One region of the Rouxiella chamberiensis genome, then DNA from elsewhere that is predicted to be linked to it. Evidence: predicted binding sites of a transcription regulator. Region 1 holds the regulator's gene; each other region holds the start of a gene.
The links. The regulator CRP, encoded in region 1, controls carbon source genes, mostly activating them, when cyclic AMP is high. The targets are predictions, from matches to a motif close to ATGTGANNNNNNTCACAT.
Positions count from the first base shown of each region.

Region 1 (3,122 bases):
GTTGTAGCCGTTTTGGCTCACCAGCAGGGTGGTAAGCAAAATCCAGTAAGGTTTTGGCAAATTGAAGAACATGCCGAGCGTACTGCCTATCGCCAGAATAACGCCAAGCCGCGCGGCATTGCGCAGGGCCGCCGACTTGAAGGAGAGATAGCTTTTCAGCGCGGCCCAGAAGGGCAGCCGATTCTGCTCCTGCATCAAATCACGGCGATACAGCGGGCGCTGGGTGCGCAGCAGGCGGGCAATGCGACTGAAATGGTAATAGCAAAACTGACCAACGGGATTCTCGCGATAGCGCGAGGCAATCTTCTCCAGCGCCGCCAGTTCATTGGCCATCGAGAAACGCACGGAACGGCGATGATAGAGAATGTCGTCGCCAATCACCCGCAATCGCGCACCAATCACCTGCGCATTGCGGCGGATAACCGCTTCCGCGTGGCTCTCCTCCACCAGCTTTTGCACTTCGGTAGGCAGATGCAGGCTGACGGTAATGTGCTCCTGCAAATCCAGCGCCACCTGAAAACTGCGCAGCAGCCGTTTGCGATGTTGATGCTGGTTGGTGGGCAGCATATGCAGTTGCTGATAGAGCAGGGCAATCAGGTCGATCACTTTCTGCTGTCTTTTCAGTAGCGGTGGCAGCGCGGTCTCGGGATCGGTGTGCTGAGTCAGCAAGGAGTATTTAGCTTCGAAATAATCGGCGAGTTCGTTATACAACTGGCTTAGGGTTTCGCGCATCGGCTGCTCTTCGGACAGTCGGAACCACAGCCAGTTAAAGAGGCCGTACCACGCGGTGCCGACCACAAACAGCAGCGGCGCATGCCAGATAGGCACCACGCCCGCCATACTGAGGGTAAAGATGGACGCCACCAGCGCACCCGACAGCAAACGGCCATGCAGCGGGCCTATCTCGCCCGTTACGCCGATAACCAGCGACAGGCCGAGCATGATAAACGGCAGCGGAACATGCCAGTTCACCAGCATCAGCTGGAGCAGAATACTGCTGACGGCAAACAGCGAACCGCCGATAGCCAGGCGTTTGAAGAAGTGTTTGTGCGGCGTGTCGAGACCGGAAATATTGCAGCAGGCAGGAACGAGCGCAAACAGCAGCCCCATCTTCAATTCGCCGAACAGCATGGCAAAGGCGATAGGCAGGCAAAGCACCAGCGTCTGTCGCAGCGCATAATTGATTTCAGGGTGGTAAAAGAGTCGTCGCCAAAGCGTCATGTGAAGGAGAGTCTGACAAAAACGGCACAACGAAGACTCGCCGTGCCGTTTTTAAAGCGATTAACGCGTGCCGTAAACGACAATCGTTTTACCGTGTGCCGAGATCAGGCTCTGATCTTCGAGCATTTTGAGAATTCGCCCTACCGTCTCGCGTGAGCAACCGACGATTTGACCGATTTCCTGACGGGTGATCTTTATCTGCATCCCATCGGGATGCGTCATGGCATCGGGCTGTTTGGCGAGATTCAGCAGAGTCTGGGCAATACGACCGGTTACATCAAGGAAAGCAAGGTTACCCACTTTCTCGGACGTAATTTGCAGTCGGCTTGCCATCTGTGCGGAAAGACGCATCAGAATGTCGGGGTTGACCTGGATAAGCTGACGGAATTTCTTGTAGGAAATTTCGGCCACTTCACAGGCAGTTTTCGCTCTAACCCATGCACTGCGTTCCTGACCTTCTTCGAAGAGTCCCAGCTCGCCGATGAAGTCACCCTGATTCAGGTAGGAAAGTATCATCTCTTTACCTTCTTCATCCTTGATAAGCACGGCAACCGAGCCTTTCACGATGTAGTAAAGCGTTTCAGCCTTTTCACCTTGGTGAATCAGCGTACTTTTGGATGGATACTTGTGTATATGACAATGAGACAGGAACCATTCGAGAGTAGGGTCTGTTTGTGGCTTGCCGAGAACCATTAGTTATTATCCTCTTTTTATCGCTGCCCAAAATCGCAGGGTTCTAAGACCCTGTTCGGCGATTTTTACTTCGCGCTCTTTTAGCATATGAACTGACCAGCAATGCTGCAAGCGGCAGGTAGAGTGATTTAAGCGGTAATTTGCCCTTATCACCAAGGTTATCCTGTTAACACCCAAAAAACCTGACCGCAACTTGTTGGAAAGTTTCTTTCGGCTTTGTTTGTAGCACAGGTTTGCAGACGTGTCTTGTGTTGTCTCGCTTCAGCATGATGCGGATCGAGTTACATTGCCAGTTTCAGGGGTAAAGGGTAGTCTGTTTTGAAAAATGACGAGTGGAGAGATTCAAATGCAAGCACGGGTAAAGTGGGTTGAAGGGTTAACGTTTCTCGGCGAATCAGCCTCTGGCCATCAGATTCTGATGGATGGCAATGCCGGGGACAAATCACCCAGCCCGATGGAAATGTTGCTGATGTCGGCCGGAGGATGCAGCGCCATCGACGTGGTTTCAATCCTGCAAAAAGGGCGTAACGAGATTGTCGGCTGTGAAGTGAAACTGACTTCCGAACGCCGCGAAGAGGCCCCGCGCCTGTTTACCACCATTAACCTGCATTTCATCGTGACCGGTAAAGATCTGACCGACAAAGTCGTTGAGCGCGCGGTAAGCCTGTCTGCCGAGAAATACTGTTCGGTGTCCCTGATGCTCGGGAAAGCGGCAACTATCACTCACAGCTTTGAAGTGATTGATTCGCAAGAATAAGCCATAACATTGCGACCACGGGTCGCGCCATCAATCGCCGACTGCCGCCGGGCCAATACCGGGTGGCAGCCGGTGCCTACTCTATTTTCTTGCCTTCCATGAGACGCTGCACCAGCGGCCCCATAATCAACTCCATTGCCAGTCCCATCTTGCCGCCAGGCACCACCAACGTATTGATATGCGAGATAAACGAGCCTTGCAGCATTGCCAGGAGATAGGGGAAATCAATTTGATCCAGCCCCTGAAAGTGAATTACCACAAAGCTTTCATCCAGCGAAGGAATGGCCTTGGCGGCAAAAGGGTTGGAGGTGTCGATGGTCGGAACGCGCTGGAAGTTGATGTGCGTGCGGGAGAACTGCGGCGTGATGTAATTGATGTAGTCATCCATCGATCTCACTACGGAATCCATCACGGCTTCACGCGAATGACCGCGTTCGCCGGTGTCGCGCAC
Region 1 covers NZ_CP114058.1:4,035,852-4,038,973, forward strand. Annotated here, with positions in the region: gene O1V66_RS18750 (YccS/YhfK family putative transporter) at 1-1,221, opposite strand, end outside; gene crp (cAMP-activated global transcriptional regulator CRP) at 1,282-1,914, opposite strand; gene O1V66_RS18760 (OsmC family protein) at 2,261-2,671, shown strand; gene O1V66_RS18765 (phosphoribulokinase) at 2,748-3,122, opposite strand, start outside.

Region 2 (3,122 bases), 2.0 Mb from region 1:
TATTATTGTTTCCAAACCGCGATTGTACCCTGTAATTGCGCCGCTGGCATCCTGCCAGAGAGTCTTATCACGACCCTTACGAACTCTTACGCTTGATGAATTTTCAAGCAGGGGGCATTGCGGCCCTTTTTGCATTAATAACAGGATTTTTAAGAAGTAATTCCCGAGACAATTGCAACAAAAAAAGATTCAATGTTTAGATAAATAAATGAAAGATCGCTCTTTTTGCGTAAATTGGCTTGATTGTTTATTTTTGTAAAACTAGGATGCAGGGAGTTTACTTACCTTAGCTGCGAATATGAAAATTCTTTTAATCAGGCGTGACAATATTGGTGACCTTATCCTCACCACTCCTCTTATTGCGACCTTGGCAGGGCAAAAAAATACCACTCTGGACTTACTCGTTAATACTTATAATAAAGATGTTCTCGAAGGCAATCCGCATATTGGTCAAGTCCATCTCTATTGCAAATCACATCACCGCAAGGGCGGTCAATCGCTGCTGAGTGTTTATTTCCAGCGTTTCAAAACCATGATGGCGATTCGATTGGCGAAATACGATGTGGCGATCGTCGCCAGTACCGACAGGCGTCCCTTGCAGTGGGCCAGACTGTCAGGCGCGAAGCGTATCATCGCAACCGGCAAGAATACCCATGAATGGGTCACCGACTTTATTCCGTATCAGGAAGACCAGCATATCGTCCAGCGCCTGAACGCGCTCTCCGGCCCTTTGGGTATCGACGAGATCCCAGGCCCGCTCGAGCTTTATGTCGAGCCGGAAGAAGTGGCGGCGATGGCCGCAAAGTACAAGATTCACCGCGACAGGCCGGTTTACGGCATTCAGATAAGCGCGCGCAAACCGCAGCAGCGCTGGCAGATTGAAAAGTTCATCGAGCTTGCGCATCATCTTGCGTCGCGTGAAACGTGCCAGATTATCCTGTTCTGGTCGCCGGGTGCCGAAGACAACCCCGAGCATCCCGGCGATGACAACAAGGCCCAGAAAATTGTCGAGGCCTGCAAGGGTATCGATCTGGTTCCTCTGCCGACGTGCACCATTCGCGAACTGATGGCGGCGATGTCACTCTGTGACCAGATAATCACCAGCGATGGCGGCGCACTGCACATTGCGGCGGGCGTGCAAAAGCCGGTCGTGGCGCTGTTTGGCAACAGCGACGCCGTATACTGGGCACCGTGGAAGGTTCCGTGCGCGGTTATCAAGGCCCCGTCCGACAATGTCGGTCTGCTGAGTGTCGAACACGTGCTGAACGAGTTCACCGCGCTGCGTGAGAAAGTCCTGACACAGGAATAACCCCTTCCAGCAAGCCTGTTGGTACTCCCTCCAAAGGCGGCATGCCATAACGGGCCCGCGCTCTGTCGCAGGCCTCGTTGGTGACGCCGTTTAATCCGGATTGATCAAACTCGTGACAGGGAGACGGTCGGTTCAGATAAATGGAACATGACACCGCTTTTCCTATCTCGCCTTCAAGCGCCACGCAGCGGGGAGAACGGGAGTGGGTGCCCTGCATACAGCTCAGAAAGGGCGTGACCTGTTCCGTCAATGCCTGGGGCACCACGCCACCGGCCTCTTCAGATTCAGCCCAATAAAACGACACGCGGAAATAGGCGCAGCATGCGCCGCAGGAAATACAGGGATTATCTTTATCGCTCATCTTGGACGCTACCGTAAACGGAGAACTGAAACCAAAACAACCATGAGTGAGCAAAATACGCATTTGCTATTTTTTAAGCAATCGTTATTTCCGTGTTAAAAAAATTAACAAAACAGGACATTGTTTGATCTAGATCAATTCCTTTGTTTTTAATGGCTTGGAATCAATTTAACCCAGTGCAATTTCCCCGCTTTTCCTATAAAAACCTGAACTCGCTACGGCAAAGTATTCGCAGGGTATGGCTAAATACCCGAAGTCATCACAACGAGGGAATGGATAATGAAAGCAGCATATTGGGCACTTTTAGCGGCAGCCGCCTTACCAACGGTCGCCAGTGCCAATCAGGCAGGGGATGTTATTGTTCGCGTAGGGACCGCCACAGTCAGACCGTCGGCCAACTCGCCGAGCGTATTGGGTTCACTCGGCTCGTTCAATGCCAGCAATGACACGCAAATGGGCCTGACGCTGGGCTACATGTGGACCGATAACATCGGCACCGAGCTGCTGGCCGCCACTCCGTTCCGTCACAAAATCGGCCTTAACGGCATGGGTGACATCGCCACCGTGCGCCAGCTTCCGCCGTCGTTGATGGCGCAATACTATTTTCGCAGCAAGGAAGACAAACTGCGTCCGTATGTGGGCCTCGGCGTGAACTACACCACCTTCTACCACGCCCGTTTCAACCAGACAGGCTCCGATGCCGGACTTTCCGATCTCAGCATGAAGCACTCCTGGGGCTGGGCGACGCAGGCCGGCGTTGACTACAACCTCAACCAGAACTGGCTGCTGAATGCCTCGGTGTGGTGGATGGACATCGACACCACCGCGCGCTTCAAGGCGGGCGGTGAACAGCAATCCGTCAGTACCCAGCTGAATCCGTGGGTATTCATGTTTGCCGTAGGTTACAAGTTCTAGCTTTCGCCCACGAAAAAGGCGTCGAATTCTCGACGCCTTTCCTGATATTGCGACAATCAAACAGGGTTATTTGACCTGAGTGTCGTTCTCTACAGATTTAACCCCGGCAACACCACGCGTTACCGATACCGCACGGCTCGCTTCCGCCGGAGAGGTAACGAAACCGCTCAGCTGGACACGACCCTTGAAGGTCTCGACGCTGATTTCACGCGATTTGATATTGTCGTCTGCCAGCAGGGCAGATTTCACTTTGGTCGTGACCACGGTGTCATCAATATAGCCGCCGGTGCCTTCTTTTTTGGCGTAGGCGCACAGGCTGCAAGAGTAGTGACTACGACCGCTGCCATACAGATAGCTGAAAGACTTTTTAAAAGCTTCATATTTTACTCTCCATGCAATGTGTTATTTGAAACTCATAAATTCAACAAAATAGGCAATCTGGTGCTTATTCCAGGGTGCAGACAAGTGCCTGATTAAGAATAATAAACAATGCGCGAAGTAAGTGTGGTTTAAAAATTCAGGATGTACAATTTCAGA
Region 2 covers NZ_CP114058.1:2,035,121-2,038,242, reverse strand. Annotated here, with positions in the region: gene O1V66_RS09345 (glycosyltransferase family 9 protein) at 299-1,309, shown strand; gene O1V66_RS09340 (YkgJ family cysteine cluster protein) at 1,272-1,670, opposite strand; gene ompW (outer membrane protein OmpW) at 1,950-2,585, shown strand; partial or broken gene O1V66_RS09330 (BON domain-containing protein) at 2,652-2,965, opposite strand.
Region 2: ompW (outer membrane protein OmpW) is a predicted target of CRP. The motif match lies at 1,793-1,810, and genes of this name have one in related genera.

Region 3 (3,122 bases), 570 kb from region 1:
CAATTTTTGATAAAGCTTCAACATGAATGCCTGGGGATCAAACGCGGCGAGGGTTTCCGCCGTCAGTCTTTCCAGATTGGCGTTGACCTCGTTGCTCAACGGATTCGCCGGTACATTATGATATTCGCAACCGGGCCACAGGATATCCGGCTTGGCCGCAACCTCGTCGGCATCGCGGTAGTCGAGAATATGCTTTACCGGAATGGCGCTCAGAAACTGTTGATCCTGTTCGGTCAGGGTGTCGAGCGCGCCTGAACGATAAAGCCACCCGCGCTTGATACGACGGCCATCGGCCACCGTGTTGCCGCCGAGATCGCGAAAATTGATGCCGCCTTCAAGAGGCATGAGAGAAGGATGAAGTAAAATCGTTGCCGTCATAGTGCCTCTTTGCAAATAGGGTGTCTGGCGAGCCGTCGCCATAAATTCGTTCTACGACCATAACAGATAGCATCCCGAAGATAAAAAAGGGCCGCCTCACTGGCGACCCGTTTCTGTGCATACTCAGGTTGTCATCCTGGTGACTTCAGAAATAACTCATGAACATGACACGAATATTTCAGGAAAAAATCAGGATTAAATCAGACGACGCGCGGCTTCCACGACAATTTTCACCGCATGGCTTTCCGTCTGCTTCATGGTTTCGGCATTCGGGATCTCCTGCTGGGTGCGGTTGACGATGACGCCCGCCACCATGCCGGCGCGAAGACCTTGACTGGCACACATGGTCAGCAGCGTAGCGGACTCCATTTCATAGTTCATCACGCCCATCTCCTGCCATTCCTGCATCGACGCCTTGAAGCGGCGAACCACGCGGCCGGAATAGGTGTCGTAACGCTCCTGCCCCGGATAGAAAGTGTCGGAAGAAGCCGTCACGCCGATATGAATGTTGGCGCCTACGGCTTTCGAGGCTTCTACCAGCGCGGTGGTACAGGCAAAATCGGCGACCGCCGGGAACTCCATAGGCGCAAAATGCAGGCTCGCGCCATCAAGACGCACGGCGGCGGTGGTGACCAGCACATCGCCGACATTGATATGTGGCTGGATAGCGCCCGTGGTGCCGATCCGCAGGAAGGTGCGGATCCCGAGCTGCGCCAGCTCTTCCACGGCGATAGACGTCGAAGGCCCGCCAATACCCGTTGAACAGACGATCACGGCCTTGCCGTCCAGCTCTGCGCGCCAGGAGGTAAATTCACGATGGGAAGCCAGGCGGACCGGATTGTCCATCAGTCTCGCTATCTTCTCGACCCGCTCGGGGTCGCCGGGAACAATCGCCAGCGTCGCGCCCTGCAAGCTGCTTTTTGTCAGGCCAAGATGAAAAACGTCGGACTGAGACATCATTGAACTCCTTTTAATTCGGTCATTGTCGATTTGTCTTGAAACGCGTTCGCCCGATAACTTTTCGGACAAAACGGAACAGACTGTCTATTCCCTTACTCTATCGTTCATTGTGAGTTAATTTTGTGAACGCAATCGCTAAGCAACACTACAATTACCATTAATTGCATAATTATTGTGATTAAAATCACACAAATGCGTACCAAAAATGCCCTTTAAGCCGCTGAATTTCATTGTACGCCCGACAAAACGGTTATTTTTTACGCGGGTCAGCATTTTTTACATAGGTCCCGACTGAGTGACAGGCTATGGTGGTTGATGTGATGACTATTTGGCTTATAGTTTTAAAATAAATTTTTCCCGTTACCTACTCTCGAGTCTTTCTTACTGACAAGAAAAGTACTTACCCTGCATGGAGACTGCAATGAAGAAAGATAACCTACTCGAATTAAAACAAGCCCCTGACAGTTTCTCTCCTGCCGTTACACCTGTCTCTGCCAGTACCGTGCATACCGATACCGAAGGTCTGCATGCGGGCGAGACGACTATTCCTTCGCAAGGGGAGAATCTGCCCGCCTATCTGGCCCGCCCGGCCGACTACACGGGCAAGCTGCCTGTGGTTTTAGTGGTGCAGGAGATTTTCGGCGTGCACGAGCATATTCGTGACCTCTGCCGTCGTCTGGCCAAAGAGGGCTATCTCGCCATCGCGCCGGAACTCTATTTCCGTCAGGGCGATCCTTCCGATTACAACGACATCGGCGAACTGCTGGAAAAACTGGTCAGCAAGGTGCCTGACCAGCAGGTGCTGGCCGACCTCGACCATACGGCGCACTGGGCGGCGCAGCACGGCGGGGACGCGACCAAACTGGCGATCACCGGTTTCTGCTGGGGGGCGAATTGCCTGGCTGTATGCCGCGCACAGCCCGCAGTTGAAAGCCGGTGTGGCCTGGTATGGCAAGCTGGTGGGCAACAAGACGCTGGCAACCCCGACGCATCCGGTTGATGAAGCAGTAGATCTGACAGCGCCGGTGCTGGGTCTTTACGGCGGGCAGGATACAGGGATCCCGCAGGAGTCCATCGAGAGCATGCGTCAGGCGATTCGCGCGGCGAATGCCAACGCCGATATCGTGGTGTATCCCGAGGCAGGCCATGCGTTCAATGCCGATTATCGCCCAAGCTACAATGCCGAAGCCGCCGCCGATGGCTGGCAACGCATGCTGGCATGGTTTGCGAAATACGGCGTGAAATAAAGCCCCTCTATAAAAAAGCCCCGCAGGCAAACACCGGCGGGGCTTTTTGTTTTCTGTGGCGCTATCAAAATCGGGATTCACCCCGATTTACGTATCAAGCCTGACGCGGCTGACCATTGGAGGCGCTAAGACCGCCATCGACCGGCAGGTTGACACCCGTCACAAAGCGCGCGTCATCACTTGCCAGAAACGCAATAACATCGGCAATCTCTTCCGGCTCGGCGGCACGGCCCAGCGGAATTCGCTCGGCAAATTTCGCCAGTAACGCTTCGTTATTCTTGATGTCTTCGGCCATATCCGTAATGGTCAGGCTAGGACAGACGGCATTCACACGCACGCCGTCGGCACCGTGGTCCATCGCAAGCGATCGGGTAAAGTTGCTCACCGCGCCTTTCGCCGCATTATAGAAGCTCATGCCCCAGTCGCCGCCGAGGCCCGACACGGACGACACATTGACGATATTCCCTTTGCTTTTCTTCAGGGCCTCGATGAAGAAACGCGTGGCGTAAAACACGCCGCTCACGTCGATATCAAAGA
Region 3 covers NZ_CP114058.1:3,464,812-3,467,933, forward strand. Annotated here, with positions in the region: gene O1V66_RS16055 (tyrosine-protein phosphatase) at 1-378, opposite strand, end outside; gene udp (uridine phosphorylase) at 574-1,335, opposite strand; partial or broken gene O1V66_RS16065 (dienelactone hydrolase family protein) at 1,760-2,585, shown strand; gene budC (meso-2,3-butanediol dehydrogenase) at 2,680-3,122, opposite strand, start outside.
Region 3: udp (uridine phosphorylase) is a predicted target of CRP. The motif match lies at 1,511-1,528, and genes of this name have one in related genera.